4 regions of the Halomonas hibernica genome follow, and region 2 is predicted to be linked to each of the others. Evidence: predicted binding sites of a transcription regulator. Region 2 holds the regulator's gene; each other region holds the start of a gene.
What was found. Region 2 encodes LexA, which represses DNA repair genes until DNA is damaged. Its sites were predicted from a motif close to TACTGTNTANNTANACAGTA; they were not measured.
Positions count from the first base shown of each region.

Region 1: recN (DNA repair protein RecN) is a predicted target of LexA. The motif match lies at 1,505-1,524, and genes of this name have one in related genera.
Region 3: FKN99_RS15310 (LexA family protein) is a predicted target of LexA. The motif match lies at 1,640-1,659, and genes of this name have one in related genera.
Region 4: FKN99_RS06680 (LexA family protein) is a predicted target of LexA. The motif match lies at 2,653-2,672, and genes of this name have one in related genera.

Region 1 is NZ_VIFN01000005.1:52,344-56,556, forward strand. Features, by position in the region: gene dnaK (molecular chaperone DnaK) at 1-589, opposite strand, end outside; gene grpE (nucleotide exchange factor GrpE) at 720-1,349, opposite strand; gene recN (DNA repair protein RecN) at 1,572-3,245, shown strand; gene fur (ferric iron uptake transcriptional regulator) at 3,370-3,822, opposite strand; gene FKN99_RS09330 (outer membrane protein assembly factor BamE) at 3,895-4,213, shown strand, end outside.
Region 2 is NZ_VIFN01000009.1:109,607-113,819, reverse strand. Features, by position in the region: gene FKN99_RS13915 (L,D-transpeptidase) at 1-478, opposite strand, end outside; gene FKN99_RS13910 (TetR/AcrR family transcriptional regulator) at 456-1,133, opposite strand; gene lexA (transcriptional repressor LexA) at 1,399-2,076, shown strand; gene purU (formyltetrahydrofolate deformylase) at 2,184-3,038, opposite strand; gene FKN99_RS13895 (ribonuclease J) at 3,359-4,213, shown strand, end outside.
Region 3 is NZ_VIFN01000012.1:62,597-66,809, reverse strand. Features, by position in the region: gene FKN99_RS15325 (heme ABC transporter permease) at 1-120, opposite strand, end outside; gene ccmB (heme exporter protein CcmB) at 135-863, opposite strand; gene ccmA (cytochrome c biogenesis heme-transporting ATPase CcmA) at 867-1,487, opposite strand; gene FKN99_RS15310 (LexA family protein) at 1,756-2,193, shown strand; gene FKN99_RS15305 (IMPACT family protein) at 2,194-2,826, shown strand; gene FKN99_RS15300 (sodium ion-translocating decarboxylase subunit beta) at 2,900-4,213, opposite strand, start outside.
Region 4 is NZ_VIFN01000003.1:137,401-141,613, reverse strand. Features, by position in the region: gene FKN99_RS06690 (sodium-dependent transporter) at 1-753, shown strand, start outside; gene FKN99_RS06685 (Y-family DNA polymerase) at 888-2,189, opposite strand; gene FKN99_RS06680 (LexA family protein) at 2,186-2,629, opposite strand; gene FKN99_RS06675 (alpha/beta fold hydrolase) at 2,986-3,885, shown strand; gene FKN99_RS06670 (patatin-like phospholipase family protein) at 3,926-4,213, shown strand, end outside.

The sequences.
Region 1 (4,213 bases), on a different contig from region 2:
CACCCAAGTCATAAACGGCGATGGTTTTATCACCGCGTGACTTGTCCATACCGTAGGCGAGTGCGGCTGCGGTCGGCTCGTTGATAATACGCTTAACGTCCAGACCCGCGATGCGACCTGCATCTTTAGTGGCCTGACGCTGGCTGTCGTTGAAGTAAGCCGGTACGGTGATAACCGCTTCCGTTACCGCTTCGCCGAGGTAATCTTCGGCGGTTTTCTTCATTTTCTTCAGCACTTCCGCACTTACTTGCGGCGGCGCCATTTTTTTACCTTTTACTTCTACCCACGCATCGCCGTTGTCAGCTTCAGCGATTTTGTAGGGCACCATCTTGATGTCTTTCTGAACAACGTCGTCTTTAAAGCGACGGCCGATCAGACGCTTGATGGCGTAAAGCGTGTTTTCCGGGTTGGTAACGGCTTGGCGCTTGGCGGCCTGGCCTACCAGAGTTTCGCCGTCATCGGTGTAAGCGATGATCGAAGGCGTGGTACGGCCACCTTCAGCATTCTCGATAACTTTAGCACTGTCGCCATCAAGTACTGCCACACAAGAGTTGGTAGTACCCAGGTCAATACCAATAATGCGTCCCATAGCAAAAACCTCGAATTCAGTTGTCTCAATACTTAAAACGTGTGCGGGATTTCCCCGCGGGTTGACCTTTATCTGGGGGCCGCCAGTGACTTTTCAAGGGCTTTTTTACGCTTTACGTCACTAAATCGGCTTAATTTGCCTTCTGACTGACCACGACCATCGCTGGGCGAACCAAACGACCATTGAGCAAGTAACCTTTCTGCATCACTTCCATTACGGTGTTGGGCTCAAGTTCGGGGTTCGGCACCATCGCCATGGCTTCGTGCACCTGGGGGTCAAAAGGCTCACCTTGGGGCTCAACGCTTTCAACACCAAACTTATTGAGCACCCCTAGCTGCATGTTGAGCGTCATGGAAACGCCCTCGCGGTGCGCCTCAGAGGCGTCGTCCTGCATGGATTCAAGCGCTTTTTCCAGGCTATCCACCACAGGCAGCAGCTCTTTTACAAATTTTTCCAAGGCAAACTTACGCGCCTTGTCTGCTTCCTGTTCGGCACGGCGGCGAACATTCTGCGCTTCAGCGGCGGCGCGCAACGCCTGGTCCTTGGCTTCTGCCAGGTTTTGCTCCAGCTCATTTACCTGAGCGGCGAGTACATCGGCCTCCGGGTCGGCGAAGCTGCCTTCAAGCGGCGCCTCGTCGTTAATCAGGCCTTCCAGCTCCCCATCAATCAAGCGCTCTTCAGACTCCTGGTCCCTCATATCGGCCTCACGCTGTTGGCGAGCGAGTTCGTCATCTAATGGAGTTTGCGGTTCTTTTGCCATGCCATGCTCCTCAAAAGGGTTCGGGCTTTTTCTGCCCAACACTGCTCATAAAAAATAATCAATAAATCAGTTTTAAAACAGCCTTAAACACGTATAGAGGCTATATGGGGGCCATAAAAGCCATCTCAAGAGGAGCATTGAAGTCAGTTATCGACTACTGTATAAAACAACATTTATTGGATAAGTATCCAGCTTCTGTGTCGCACCGCCTCAGGAGGCATCATGCTTACTCAGCTAGCGATTCAAGATTACGCCATTGTCGACCGCCTTGAGCTTGACCTGACCCACGGCATGACGGCCATCACGGGGGAAACAGGCGCAGGCAAATCCATTCTCCTAGGCGCACTGGGCCTGTGCCTTGGTGAGCGTGCCGATGCTGGCAGCGTGCGCCACGGCTGCGAGCGCACCGACCTATCGGCGCGTTTCGACATTCAACACCTGCCCGCCGCCGCCGAGTGGCTAACGGCCCGCGAGCTCCCCACCGACGAATGCCTACTGCGCCGTGTAGTGACCGCCAGTGGACGTTCAAAAGCATGGATTAACGGCCAGCCAGCGACCATTTCGGACTTAAAATCGCTTGGCGAGCAGCTCATTCAAATTCATGGCCAGCATGCCCATCAAGCGTTAATGCGTGAAGAGGTGCACCTGGCCCTGCTGGATGACTATGCCGGGCTGCGGGAGGCTCGCCAGCAACTGGCAGAAACCTTCCACGAATGGCGCAATGCGCGACGACGGCTTAAAAAGCTCAGTGAAGAAGGCAGTGAAGTAGAAGCCAAGCGCCAACTGCTGCGCTACCAGGTTGAAGAGCTGGACCAGCTGGGTCTGGGCGAAGGCGAACTACAGACGCTTGAAGAGGAGCAACTGACCCTTGCGCATGCCGAAGAGACGCTGCGTGAAACCCAGTTGGCTGCCGACTGCTGCGCCAGCGATGACGGCGGCGCGCTGTCGCTTCTTAATCAAGCTTATGCACACTTAAGCGCCCTACCGGGCAGCGATAAGGGCACACTTGCCAATACGCTCGCCATGCTCAGCGATGCGCGCATTCAGGTGGAAGAGGCCTCAAGCGAGTTGCAGCGCTTTGCCAGCAGCACCGAGCTCGACCCAGAGCGCCTGATGTGGGTGGAGGAGCGCTTGACGGATATACACCGCATTGCGCGCAAGCATCACGTCGCGCCTGAAGAAATTTACGCCCTGCATAGCACCCTTCAACGTGAAGTGGCTCAGCTGGAAGCCAGCGATGAGGACCTTGAAGCGCTGAGTGGGCAAGTCGCTGAGTATCGTGAGCGCTACCGCAGCGAAGCCAAGAAAATCAGCGATACCCGTCAAAAAGCTGCCCTGCGGCTGGGTAAAGAAGTTCAGCAGCAGCTGGCCTTTTTGGCCATGGGTAAGGCGCGCTTTGAAGTGGCCGTTGCTTCGCGTGAAACGCCTACGCCTGAGGGGCTGGATAGCGTACAGTTTTTGATCAGCGCCAACCCAGGCCAGCCTGCTCGCCCACTCGCCAAAGTTGCCTCTGGGGGTGAGCTTTCGCGTATCAGCCTGGCGATTCAGGTGGTGGCCGCCTCGCACTCGACGATTCCAAGCCTGGTGTTTGACGAGGTGGATGTGGGTATTTCAGGCGCCACGGCGGAAATTGTCGGCCAGTTACTGCGCAAGTTAGGCGAGAACGGCCAGGTCATGACCGTAACGCACCTGCCCCAGGTGGCCGCGCAGGCGCATCAGCACCTGCATATTGAAAAGCGTGCCAAGCGGGATACTACGCGTACCTATATGGCCTTGCTGGACGAGCGAGGCCGCATCAGCGAGCTTGCGCGCATGCTAGGCGGAGTGACGCTCTCTGACCAAACACTGGCTCATGCCCAGGAAATGCTGCATGCCAGCCAGCGCCCGCCTCATTAAGAGCTTTCTCACATCACTATCTAATTAACGGCTACCACGCAAAATACCCCCATGCTGCTCCCTGTAGTAACAAGGAGCGGCATGAGGGTTTGCATCACGGCCAAAACAGGTTTTGCGGGAAACCCTATTTTTTATTGATCGGCACGTTAACCTGGCGCGTTACGTCCGACCCGCGAGGGCGTACGTAAAGTACCAGAGCGTGATCGACAAGCTCGTAGCCGTGCTCTTCTGCAATTTCTTGCTGGCGTCGTTCAATGATGTCATCAAGAAACTCGATGATTTCACCACTTTCTAAACACACCATATGGTCGTGATGGTCTTCTTGCGTCATCTCAAAGACTGCGTGGCCACCGTCAAAATTATGACGAATTACCAAACCTGCTGATTCAAATTGCGTCAGCACGCGGTAAACGGTTGCCAAGCCAACATCCTCGCCCGCATCAATCAGTGTTTTATACACTTCTTCTGCGCTAAGGTGGTGTTGACCCGAAGCATTTTCGAGAATCTGAAGGATCTTGACGCGCGGCAGGGTCACTTTCAGCCCGGCTTTGCGCAGTTCATGGTTCTGATCGGCCATGGTTGCTCTTCGCAGTAACAGGTTAGGTCGGGTATGATCGACCGAAACCACGATAGTGAAGAACAGGTCCAAATGCAAAAATTGACTCGCATCATTACGCTTTCCGTTGCCCTTACTGTTGTAAGTGGCTGTAGTTACGTCGGTGTTTACAAACGTGACATCCCTCAAGGCAATCTGGTAACCGAAGAAATGGTTAGCCAGCTTCAGCCGGGCATGACGCAGGAGCAGGTCACCTACGTTATGGGCCGCCCTTTGTTGGAAGCCCCGTTTGATTCAAACCAGTGGGATTACGTCTATCGATTGGACGAAGCGTACGGTGGCGTTGTACAGCGACGCGTCACACTTACCTTTGACCCGATGGGCCGCTTAGCCAATGTGCAGCAGCAGGGCG
Region 2 (4,213 bases):
CAAAGATATAAAGCAGGTCCTCGTTGCGCATACGAACACAGCCATGTGAAGCAGGTTTGCCCATCGGTTGATCGGGCGGCGTTCCGTGTACATAAATATAGCGGCGCTGAGAGTCAACCGTGCCTGCACGGTTAAATCCTCGCTCTAACCCACACAGCCATAAAATACGCGTCAAAATCCAGTCACGTGTCGGATGAGCGTCGGCCAAGTCACTTGAGAAAATTTCACCGGTAAAACGCCTGCCTCTAAATACGGCATTGACCGGCTGTTCATGGCCAATTGCCGCGCGAACATAGTGCCAGCCATGCGGCGTTTGGCCACTTCCTTCTTGCTGGCCAACGCCAGCGCGTCCAGTAGAGATAGCGCACTCAAAGTCTGGTGTTTGACCCTGCCACCAGCGCAGGATTTGTGCGCCGGTATCAATTTCGATCCAGCCGTCTTTTTTAGGTGGCAACTCAGCTAACAGGGGCGTTCGCATGCTGCGCTCCTTCAACCTCTTGCGGCAGTGGAGCATTCATGGCGGCAACGACCACAGGGCGCAAGCGTCGCACTAAATCACGCACAGTCACCTGCTCCTGATAATCCTTGGAGGCGATATCACGTAGCGCATCCAGCCCCGACAAGGTGAAAATGACCGTACCCAACATAAAGTGCAGCCGCCAAAAACGCTCGGCATCGGGTAAATCAGGGGTCGCCTTACGCACAAGCCCGGTAAAGCGGGTAAACACATCCCCATATTGCTCTTGAATATGGCGCCGTAAATGCCCTTGCGCTTGGCTATAGGCTAACCCCAATAAGCGCATGAAGACTTTCAAACTATCCCGTTCAGCAGGCACTGCCAGCACCGTGGTGGCCATTGTTTCAAGCAGCTCTTCCAGGGGGATGGCGCGATCGGCATAGTGGGCTTCAAGCTCATCGAGCGCACCATGAAAACGCTGAGTAAACGGGTCTAGATAGCGTGAGAATACGGCTTGGATAAGGGCTTTCTTGGAACCAAAATGATAATTAACAGCCGCCAGGTTTACTCGCGCTTTACTGGTAATGTTACGCAGTGACGTTTCAGCAAAGCCACGCTCTGCAAACAGCACCTCAGCGGTATCCAGAATGCGTGACACCGTGTCAGATTGTGCCATTATGGCCTCCGGAGAAACGAGTGTTTAAAACATGCCAGAATAGTAAGTCATATCTTAATCAGGCTCAATCACCCTTATTCACCGTTTTTTTTATTTGGCTACCCTGCGCATTAGCGTTAATTCAAACGTCTTACCGCTCACAGACAGTGTTTTAACAAGCTGCTTTTTTAACCATGTACTGGATAGAGCAACATACTGTATACTTAAACACATACTGATCAAGCAGACAGATACCGACTGTCTTTTATTGTTTATGGAGTTTGGTATGTCGCGGCCACTCACAGCACGTCAGCAACATGTTTTTGATTTTATAGTAAAAACCATGGGTGAATTCGGCTACCCTCCCACCCGCGCCGAAATTGCCAAGGCCTTGGGCTTTAAATCCCCCAATGCCGCTGAAGAGCATTTACGTGCTCTTGAGCGTAAAGGCGTTATCCGGATTATTCGCAATACGTCGCGGGGGATTCGCCTCCCCAACCAGGAAGCTCAGGACGTTAGCGAATTACCCGCCACCGTTGCAGCCAACAGCAATGATCTTCCGCCGATGGGCTTGCCAGTTATTGGTGAAGTGGCCGCTGGCAGCCCGATCCTTGCAGCGGAGCATATTGACCGTTACTGCCCGCTACCCGCGGAATATTTCACCCCTAAAGCCGACTACCTCCTGCGGGTACGCGGTTTATCCATGAAGGATGTGGGCATCCTGGAAGGCGATTTACTGGCGGTGCACCGCACTGATCGTGTACGTGACGGGCAAATCGTCGTTGCGCGGCTGGAAGATGAAGTCACCGTAAAACGCTTTCAACGCCAAGGGCACCAGGTCATGCTGATTGCGGAAAACGCTGATTTTGCACCGATTGAAATCGACCTGCGAACCCAATCCCTGGATATTGAAGGCGTAGGTGTAGGCGTCATCCGTGGCGGTAATGGCCAAGCGCTAGGCTAATAAGCCGTTTGCGTAAAATCGGTTTTTAAAAGCATCAAGGGGGTGGCCATTTTCATGGCCACCCCCTTGTTTTGCTACTGGTTCAGCTTAAACAGTTTTTAAAACGCTTAGCTAAAGACAACGGTCTTATTGCCGTGGATCAAAACGCGGTCCTCCAGATGCCAGCGCAGGCCTCGCGCCAATACGGCTTTTTCTACATCGCGCCCAAAGCGAACCAGGTCGGTTGGCGTATGGCAATGGCTCACACGATGAATATCCTGCTCAATAATCGGCCCGGCATCCAATTCCTCCGTCACGTAGTGGCACGTCGCGCCAATTAGCTTTACGCCGCGCTCATAAGCCTGATGGTAAGGCTTGGCGCCAGCAAATGAAGGCAAGAAGCTGTGGTGAATATTAATTACCTGTCCAGCATAGCGCTCACACAACGACGGGGGCAGAATCTGCATATAGCGCGCCAATACAATACAGTCCGCTCGCGCGTTATCAATAAGCTCCTGCACCTGAGTAAACGACTCTTCCTTATTATTCGGGTCCACCGGCACATGGTGATAAGGAATACCGTACCACTCAGCGATTGAGCGCATGTCTTCGTGATTAGAAATCACACCGGCGATATCACAATCCAGCTCACCTGCCTGCCAACGGTAAAGTAAATCCACCAGGCAGTGAGACTCACGGGAGACCATGAGGATGACGCGCCGACGCTTTTGAGTATCCATTAGCGCCCACTGCATGGAAAACTCTTGAGCAATTGGCTCAAAGGCGCTGCGTAATGTTTCAACGGACATGCCAAGCGAATCGGCCAATATCTCATAACGCATAAAAAAGCGGCCCGTTTGCAAGTCAGAATGCTGACTGGCCTCGGTGATAGAGCCGCCTTGTTGAGCAATAAATCCAGACACACGGGCAACAATACCCACCTGATCGGGGCAGGAAACGACTAAACGGTAATAATGAGACATGTGAAGTACTCTTGACGACCTACGAAATACAAATGACAAACCACTATTGGCATCGTCTATTGGCATAGTGCAACGGCGCCGCAAACCGCGGCTAAATAGCGACGCCGTAAATAACGGCTGCCTAGTGTACCGGAACCCTATTAACGAAGCACCGTTATCTAATGTCGGGGGTCATTGTTAGCCGCCCCTGCCTTCCCGTATAGTTAAGGCATTACTTTTTAGGCTTTTCATAACCGATGCATCCACCACGCGTTCAACTTCGTCCTCGCCGCCGCCCACCTCTGCGCCTACTGCCGCTGGGTGGGTGTGGTGAAATCGGCATGAATCTAACGCTGTATGGATACGACGATCACTGGATCGCGGTCGACTGCGGCATGATGATTCGCCAGGATTTGCCTAACTCGCCCCTTCAGGTACCTAACCTGGGCACCGCCGAGGCACTGAACATAACGCCCCAAGCGTTATTTATAACGCATGGACATGAAGATCACATTGGCGCGGTTGCCTGGTTATGGCCCAAGTGGAACTGCCCTATCTATGCCACCCCACTTGCGGCAGGCCTCTTACGCGCGAAATTCGCTGAACACCAGCTAAGTAGCGCCGCGATTAAGATCATCGAGCCGGGCGAAGCAATGGAAACGGCGCCCTTTTCGGTGCGCTATTTGCCGGTTACCCATTCGATCCCTGAAAGCTGCGCGCTGGTCATCGTGATGGGCGACTACCGCATAATGCACACAGGGGATTGGAAGCTGGACCCAGAGCCGCTGATTGGCACGCCCATTAACGCGGCGCACTTTCGAGCGCTTGCCCCGATTGATTTAGTAGTAGGTGATTCAACCAATGCCCCTCTGCCTGGCCACTCCAGCAGTGAAGGCGATGTGGCTAAAGCGCTGGCTAAAAGCCTGAAGGAATGCAAGGGCCGCGTCGTGGTCTCCTGTTTTGCAAGCAACCTTGCACGCGTACTGGCCATTGGCCGGGCGGCTCATCAATGCGGCCGTCGGGTCAGTTTGATGGGACGATCCATGGAGCGCATGGTGAGCATTGCACGTGGGCTTGGCTACATGGATGACTTCCCAGCGCTTGTTCCCCCCCATGATTTAGGCTATTTGCCCCCCGATGAAGTGGTGATTATCGCCACAGGTAGCCAGGGTGAGCCTCGTGCAGCACTGCAACGA
Region 3 (4,213 bases), on a different contig from region 2:
CCCCCATACCGTACCGGTCGCAATGAGTATCAGGGAGACTGCCCAACACCAAGGCTGCACCTTTGCGCTCATTACATAAAACCATTTGGGCGAGCCCCATTTATGAATAAAGGTCCACATGGCGTGTTCTGTCCTCAACCGTTGATACTGATGCGTAGCGAGGCGGCAATCGCCCAGGGAGCCAACAGTAGCGACGCGGCCAGCAGGGCCCCGAGCATGGCCAGGTGCGCCGCGACACCTTCACCGATGACAGCAGCCTGCACCGCCCCAACCCCAAAAATAAGCACCGGTATATACAGCGGCAGTATAAGCAGCGACAGCAGTACACCGCCTCGCGCGATACCGACGGTCAACGCCGCACCAATCGCGCCAAGCAGGCTCAAACTGGCGCTGCCCAGCAAAAGCGAAAGCGCAAGCACCACATAGCTGCCCGGAGGCAGGGCCAGCGTCACACCTAGAAGCGGCGCGACCAGTGCCAGCGGCAGCCCGGTCAACAACCAGTGGGCAAGTACCTTGGCCATGCTAAGCGCGACTAGCGGCTGAGGCGCGAGCAGCATCTGCTCAAGGCTGCCGTCGTCATAATCGGTGCGAAACAGGCTATCCAGCGACAAAAGCGCCGCCAGAAGCGCCGCTACCCACAAAAGACCTGGCGCGATCAGCGCAAGCACGGCGCGGTCGGGTGAAATGCCGATTGGGAACAGCGTTATCACCAGCGCGAAGAAGACCAGCGGATTGAGCAGCTCGCCGCGGCGTCTGAACATCAGTGTTACATCACGCTTCAGGGTGGCGGTAAAGGCAATCCACAGCCCGCCCGGCACTGGCGTTTCAAGTAGTGTAGTGGTCGCCTTCTGCCCCTGCGTCATTGTCTACCCCAGTTGAATACAGCGAGCGGCGGGCGAAGCATTCAGCCCATGGTGAGTGGTTACCAGAATGCTTCCCCCGGCTTGAGCATGAGCTGAAAGCTGCGCTTCAAGCGCGGCTACGCCTTGGTGGTCAATGGCGGAAAACGGCTCGTCAAGCACCCAGAGTGGACGGCGCGTCAGCGTTAACCGGGCCAGCGCCACACGGCGCTGCTGACCCGCCGACAGCTGGCCGGCCAATACGTCCTCAAAACCGCCAAGCCCTACTTGCTCCAAAGCGCTCAGGCGCTGCGATTCATTACCCCGCTCGCCGCTTAGCGCCTGGTACCAGGCCAGGTTTTCAAGCGGTGAAAGCCCAGCCTTGATGCCTGGCGAATGTCCCAGATACAGCAGGTTGGCCAGATAATGTTCACGCACCTTGCGAAGTGGCGCGCCGTTCCAGAAAAGCTCGCCTTGGTAATCACTCAGTTGACCTGCCAGCAGCTTTAACAGTGTGGTCTTGCCGCTGCCATTGGGGCCTTCAATTCGAACAATGTCACCGCTGCGAATCGTGAGATCGAGCCCTTCAAATAGCCAGCGCCCATCACGCTCGCAGGCTAGTTGTCGTGCTTGCAGGCACAGGCTCAAAGGTGTCTCCCAACAGGTTGATAGTTAGCCAAAACTCTACACGGAAAGCCAGGTTATCTCCAGCCAATCGCAGCGGCCGTGAGAATGCACCAAGCGTGCTGACGGAACCAGCATTTTGAATAGCCAAAGGCACTGGATAAAAACAGCACTACCACTGTATGTAAAAACAGCTGTATACTAAAACACTGTATGAAAAGACATGCCAGCAACCTGCTGGCTTGCCACTACTAAACGCCTAGGGAAAGGGCGCTGCATTGGAGAATTTCCTATGAATATATCGATGTCAGCACCAACTCACGCCGGTTCTACCGTATTGAGCAGCGCGTCCTGCGCACCTAAAGGCATTCAATCGGCACGCGCCTTTAAAACAGCACCACGCAGAACGCGGCACAATACCTACGCCCTAAAAATACGTGGCAACCGAATGCGTGATTGCAACTTGTTTGATGGAGATGTCATTATTATTCGGCGTTTTCAATGCGATACCCACGAAGAAACCGCCGTCGCTCACATCAATCAGCAGCCTGTTGCGTTGAAGCAGCTCTCGATCAGTCGCTTTGGCGTACATTTATGGCCTGCCGATACCCAAGCGCCGGATCTCTTTTTGCACAATCGCGATATTCAAGTGTTAGGAATGGTAATGGGTGTGGCGCAGGATAGTGCCAACGACCTTGCTGCCAATTCTTATGGCCTTATGGAGCACTGATTGCGTTATCAAGTTCCTGATTTAGCTGCCTCGCAGTGGCATACCGCCGAGATAGAGGTCGAAAAAAGCCAGTTTCTGGCGTGGCTATGCCATGCGCCAGATGTGGCCGCTTTTAGTGCACTTCTTGAAGCGGCAAGAGCTGCTCACCCCAATGCCAGCCATCACTGTACGGCTTATATTGCTGGGCCGCCCGGGGAGCAAACACTGATTGGTTTTTCCGATGATGGCGAGCCTGGCGGCACGGCTGGCCGGCCAATGTACCAGGTACTTCAAGGCAGCCAAATGGGTGAAATCGGCGGTGTCGTGACGCGCTACTTTGGCGGCACCAAACTAGGCACCGGCGGGCTGGCACGGGCTTACGCTCAAGCCATCAGCCATGCGTTGGAAACCTTACCGACGCGTGAAGTGATTGAGCGAGACGCCTACACGCTACGCCTTACCTTTGCCAGCGAGGCGATCGCCCGCGCCTGGTGCGACGAAAAGGCCATCCCCATTGAACACGTCAACTACGATGGCGAAGGTGTTCAGCTCACCATTGGCTGGCCCCGCGACCATACGTTCGACCTTTCCCCCTTGGAAAATCGCCTAAAGTGCACGCTGGACGTTACCCCGGTAAACGCACCCGCCCCCTAAACCAAAAACGGCTTACGGTGTAAACCGTAAGCCGTGCATGGGGCACTTCTGCTTCCCCGTCAATCCTGTCTATTTATCCCAAATATTTAATCATTACCCCGGCAGCCACGGCAGAACCAATTACCCCTGCCACGTTTGGACCCATCGCATGCATCAACAAGAAGTTATGCGGATTGGATTCCAGACCGACCTTATTAGCTACACGCGCCGCCATAGGCACAGCGGATACCCCGGCAGCACCTATCAGCGGATTAATCGGCATACGGCTCATTAGGTTCATCAGCTTGGCCATTAACACGCCGGCGGCGGTACCAATTCCGAAGGCCACGATACCCAGCCCCAGAATCCCGAGGGTTTCCACCGTCAAGAAGCTTTCCGCCATCAGCTTTGAGCCAACAGAAAGCCCTAGAACGATTGTCACGATGTTGATCAGCGCGTTCTGGGCGGTATCCGAAAGCCGCTCTACCACGCCGCATTCGCGCATCAAATTACCAAAGCAGAACATCCCCAGAAGCGGTGCTGCGTCGGGTAGAAACAGCGCGACCAGGATCAACAGCATGAGAGGAAAGATCACTTTTTCCAGCCTGGAGACGGGGCGCAGCTGCGTCATTTTTATCTGACGCTCTTTTTCAGTGGTTAACAGCCGCATAATAGGTGGCTGGATTAACGGCACCAGCGCCATGTACGCGTAGGCCGCCACCGCGATAGCACCCAATAGCTCTGGCGCAAGCACGCTGGACACATAGATAGACGTTGGCCCATCGGCGCCGCCGATAATCCCGATCGCTGCCGCCTGGTTCAGCGAGAAGTCCATGATGCCCATGGAGGTCAGCACAACGGCACCAAACAGCGTGGCGAAAATACCAAACTGGGCCGCAGCACCTAGAAACAGCGTACGAGGGTTGGCAAGCAGCGGGCCAAAGTCAGTCATGGCGCCCACGCCCATAAAGATCAACAGCGGCGCGATACCCGATGCAATGGCCACTGAATAGAAGTTATACAGCATGCCATTGCTGTAACCGACGCTTGTCGCAATATCCTTAGCGGCACGCAGCTGCTCTGGCGCTACCTCACCATGGGCAACTACTTTGAGCGTTTCACGCCACGCATCAATGCCTGCCAAAGGATCCAGCATTACGCCCAGCGCGGCACCAACCTGCTGAAGCACGGCAGGCTTGCCAACCTCAATGGCCTGGTCCAGCGCTGAAATCGCAAGGCCAGCTTCGGGAATATTGGCAAGAATCCCCCCAAAACCAATCGGCACCAACAGCAGCGGCTCAAATTTCTTATGGATCGCCAAATAGAGCAGCAGCAGCCCGACCCCGATCATGACCACCTGGCCAAGCTCAAGGTTATAAAGCCCCGAGCCCTCCCATAACGTGACTAG
Region 4 (4,213 bases), on a different contig from region 2:
TCGGGTGCCATTCTTACTTACGGAAGCTATCTGCCCAAAGGCGCCTCCATTGGGCGTACCACCATTAGCGTCGCCATTGCCGATACGGCCGTTGCCTTGATGGCGGGGCTGGCGATCTTCCCGGTAATTTTTGCCAATGGCATGGACCCAGGTGAAGGCCCCGGGCTTATCTTTATGAGCTTGCCGCTGGCGTTCCAGGCCATGCCGCTGGGTACGCTGTTTGGGATTCTGTTTTTCGCCATGCTCTCCATGGCCGCGCTGACATCGTCCATTTCGATGGTCGAGGCGACCGTTTCCTGGCTCTGCGACAACAAGGGATTCTCACGCCGCAGTGCTGCGTGGAGCACGGGGATTGTTCTTTGGCTGATTAGTACCGCTGCCATGCTCTCCTTTAACCTGGGCGCTGATTGGACGTTGGCAGGCAAGACCTTCTTTGACTGGCTGGACTACATCACTTCACGCTGGATGATGCCGCTGGGTGGGTTAGGCACCGTCATACTGGCAGGCTTTGTCCTGAAGAGTGAAACGTTCCGCGACGAGCTAGGACTCTCGCCCCTGCCCTATACGCTATGGCTTGCCATGGTGCGTTATGTTAGCCCGCTGGGTATTTTGGTTATTTTCGCTGATGCATTAGGGCTGTTTACCGTTACCTTTTCAGTTCATTGGCCGTGGTTGTTGGCTATCCTGCTGATCATGATGGCGTTGGGTGAGTGGTTGAGTCCTCGCCTGCGTCAGGCGTTAACGACACGCTAACGGATTCTCCCCAGCCAACGCTGTTGCTGAGCAATGAGTGACGGCTCATCCAGCGGCGTTTGGCAGGTGATTTGAGTCTCTTCCTGAGATCGTAGTTGAGATAGGAGTTGAGATCGTAATTGAGATAGCAGTGGTTACTTGCGTAAAGCAGATTGCTTGATAGCACCAGGGTGAGTGCCTGCCTTCATCAGCTCATCCCAGCGTGTGGTGTAGCGGCCTGAGCGGTGCCCGCAGCGTAGCTGCCAGGCGGCATCGGCATCCGTCATGCCAAAGCTGATGGTGCCTTGCCCCATGCGCTGATTGATATTATCCAGGGTGGCCATTAAGTAAGGGTATCGGTTCCGCGGCGGTTGATGTAGCAACGAGAGCTGGTGCTGCTCGGCATCAACCAGGTCCAATAGCATCACACCTGCCTTCATAAACCGGTAGCCTGGTCGGTAAACCTGTTCAACCCCTTGGTGAACGGCCTCAAGAATTGTGCGCGTATCGTCGCTGGGTGAGGGCAGGGGCACCATGGTGTGAGGAAAATACTGGGGTTGGTCTCGGCGGTGGCGGTTGGTGTTTAAAAAAATCATCACGGCTCGCGTTAGGCTGCGCTGCTGACGGAGTTTTTCGGCGCTGCGCTGGGCATGTTGGCGTAACGCGTTATGTACTTCTGTTTTACTGCCGGTTGATTGGCCGAATGAGCGCGACGTCATAATGCGGTGGCGCGGTTGATCCAGCGCATTCATCTGCAGGCAGGGCGTACCGCGCAGCTCCAGCGCCGTGCGGGCCAGCACTACCGAAAAATGTTTGCGCAGTAGCCGAAGGTCAGCCTCACGTAAGTCCCAAGCGGTATTAATATTACTGATCGCTAACCGCTCAGCAATCCGGCGCCCAACGCCCCATACGCTGCCCACCGGTGTCTGTTTAAGCAGGGCGGTCGTTGCCGCATCTTTTCCCGTTAGCAGGCACACACCTTGATAGTGAGTCGCCTGCTTGGCCAAGTGGTTGGCAAGCTTCGCCAGCGTATGCGTAGGGGCCAGCCCGACGCATACCGGCAGGCCTAAATGACGCCGAATCCGCCGACGCAGCCATTCGCCCAGGGTTTGGCACTGCTGGTTGCTGAACGCCTCCAGGTAAATAAACATTTCATCAATGGAGTACGGCGACACGGCTGGGCAGGTATCACGCAGTAGCTGGCACAGCCTGGCCGACATATCGCCATACAGCTCATAGTTGGATGACTTGAGGTAAATGTCACCACGCTTACGCAGGCTTTCGAGCTTAAACGATGGCATGCCCATGGGGATGTCCATGGCTTTCATCTCGGCAGAGCGGGCGATGATACAGCCGTCGTTGTTCGACATAACGCCAACCGGTTTGCCTTCCAGCGCAGGATCAAACACACGCTCACAACTGACGTAAAAGTTGTTGGCATCGACCAGGCCGATCATCGGACATACTCATGAATGACGGCACGCACTACTCCCCATAGCTGGCACTCGGTGCCTTCCAAAGGAAGCGGCGGGTAGTGAGGATGCGCGGAGCAGAGATGCGGCGTATTTTGGTAGAGGGCGTAGCGCTTAATCAGCACTTCCTCTTCAAACATGGCAACCAGAATGTGCCCTAGCCGAGGCTTAATGCTGCGATCAACGACCAGCAGGTCGCCATCAAAAATCCCCCAGCCTTCCATGCTGTCACCAGCGGCGGAAAGGTAGAACGTCTGGGTAGGGTTTTTAATTAACCGCGTGTTGAGATCAAGCGTACGCGGTTCATAATCCTGCGCTGGTGATGGAAAGCCGCTAAAGCCCGCACGGCCTTGTAACGATGAAAAAGGCAGCGGCTGAGACGTTAACGGCAAGGTGGGCACGAGCGTCGATGGAGGCAACGACATCGTCGGCATCCTCACTGAATATAATGTGTATGTATATACAGTATTTATTCGTGAGGTTTAAATTGCAAGCGTTGAACGGCGATTAGGCAAGCCTAGCGCGCTAGCCACAACCCCACGACGATGGCACTAACAACAGCAATAAAAAAAACAAGGTTACGGGCGCGTGTATCGCGGCGTGGTTTCATGGCAGCACCATTAGCAAGGGTTGGGTAAAAGCGACAGAAGAATTGCGCCTGGCATGGTAACGTTTGTTACTGATACCGTCATCCAGACATTGCCTGAACGCTGAATTCAGGAACATTAAAGGCGTCGCGTTATTTGCCAACGAGATGGCCGCTTCATCAGGAAAACAACCTATGTGTGAACCGACCCTCCAACCCGCGTCTCGACACTCCGCGCAGCCGCTGGTGCTTGCGCAAGGGCGCTTGGCCGCACTGGGCTGGGGCCGCGTGGATGCACCTGTCTGGCTGGCGCTACACGGCTGGCTGGATAACGCGGCAAGCTTTAGCCGCTTGGCACCGCTTTTGGCAGATGCGCTGGATATCCGCGTGGTAGCCATTGATTTTCGTGGCCATGGGCACTCCCAGCACGCCGCTTTCGGAAGCGACTATGCGTTGTGGGATTACTGCCACGATGTGCTTGATGCGCTGGACGCGCTGGGTATTGAACAGGCATCTTTACTGGCCCACTCCATGGGCGCGGCGGTTGCCTGCCTACTGGCCGCCGCCATGCCAGAGCGTATTGCCCGGTTAACCTTGATTGACGGGCTGGGGGCGCTGAATACGCCTGCGGAAGAAACTGCCAGCCAGTTGCGCAAAGGGCTTATTGCCCATCGTCGCCCGCTTTCCCGCCCACCACGCTATGCTGATATCGAAAGTGCAGTTGCCGCGCGGGTAGCCGGTGGCGTCACCACGCTGGATAGCGTAACGGCGATGCCGTTGGTTGAGCGTAATACGCAAGCAACTGCCGATGGCTATCTACAAATGCGTACGGATAGTCGACTGCTAAAACCCTCTCTGGTGCGCTTTACCCCTGAGCAGGTACTGGCTCTGTTAGCGTGTATTCAGGCGCCGGTACTACTGATTGAAGGCGAGCAGGGTATTTTAGGAAAGCGTGCCTGGGCCGAGCAGGCGCGCTTGGCGGTTAATGATCTGACCCGCCATGTGTTGCCTGGCGGGCATCATCTGCATTTGGAATCTAAAGCGGTTGCCGCTGTGGCGGAACTCGCCACCGCCCACTGGGAGGCAGCCGTGTAAAGCGGTTATACGGTCGGCTCAAGAGCAATAGGAATAGCCAATGAATCAACTGACGCACGCGGGTAGCGGGAAAAAAGTGGCTTTGGTGTTGGGCAGTGGCGGGGCGCGCGGTTATGCCCATATCGGTGTCATTGAAGCCCTGGAGGCACGAGGCTTTGAGATTATTTCAGTGGCGGGATGCTCCATGGGCGCCCTGATTGGTGGCATCTACGCTTCTGGCAAACTGCCCGAGTATCGCGAGTGGGTCTGTAATCTCGATTATCTGGATGTGCTAAAGCTGGTGGATGTGACTTGGAGCCCGATGGGTGCCATGCGCGCCAATAAGGTG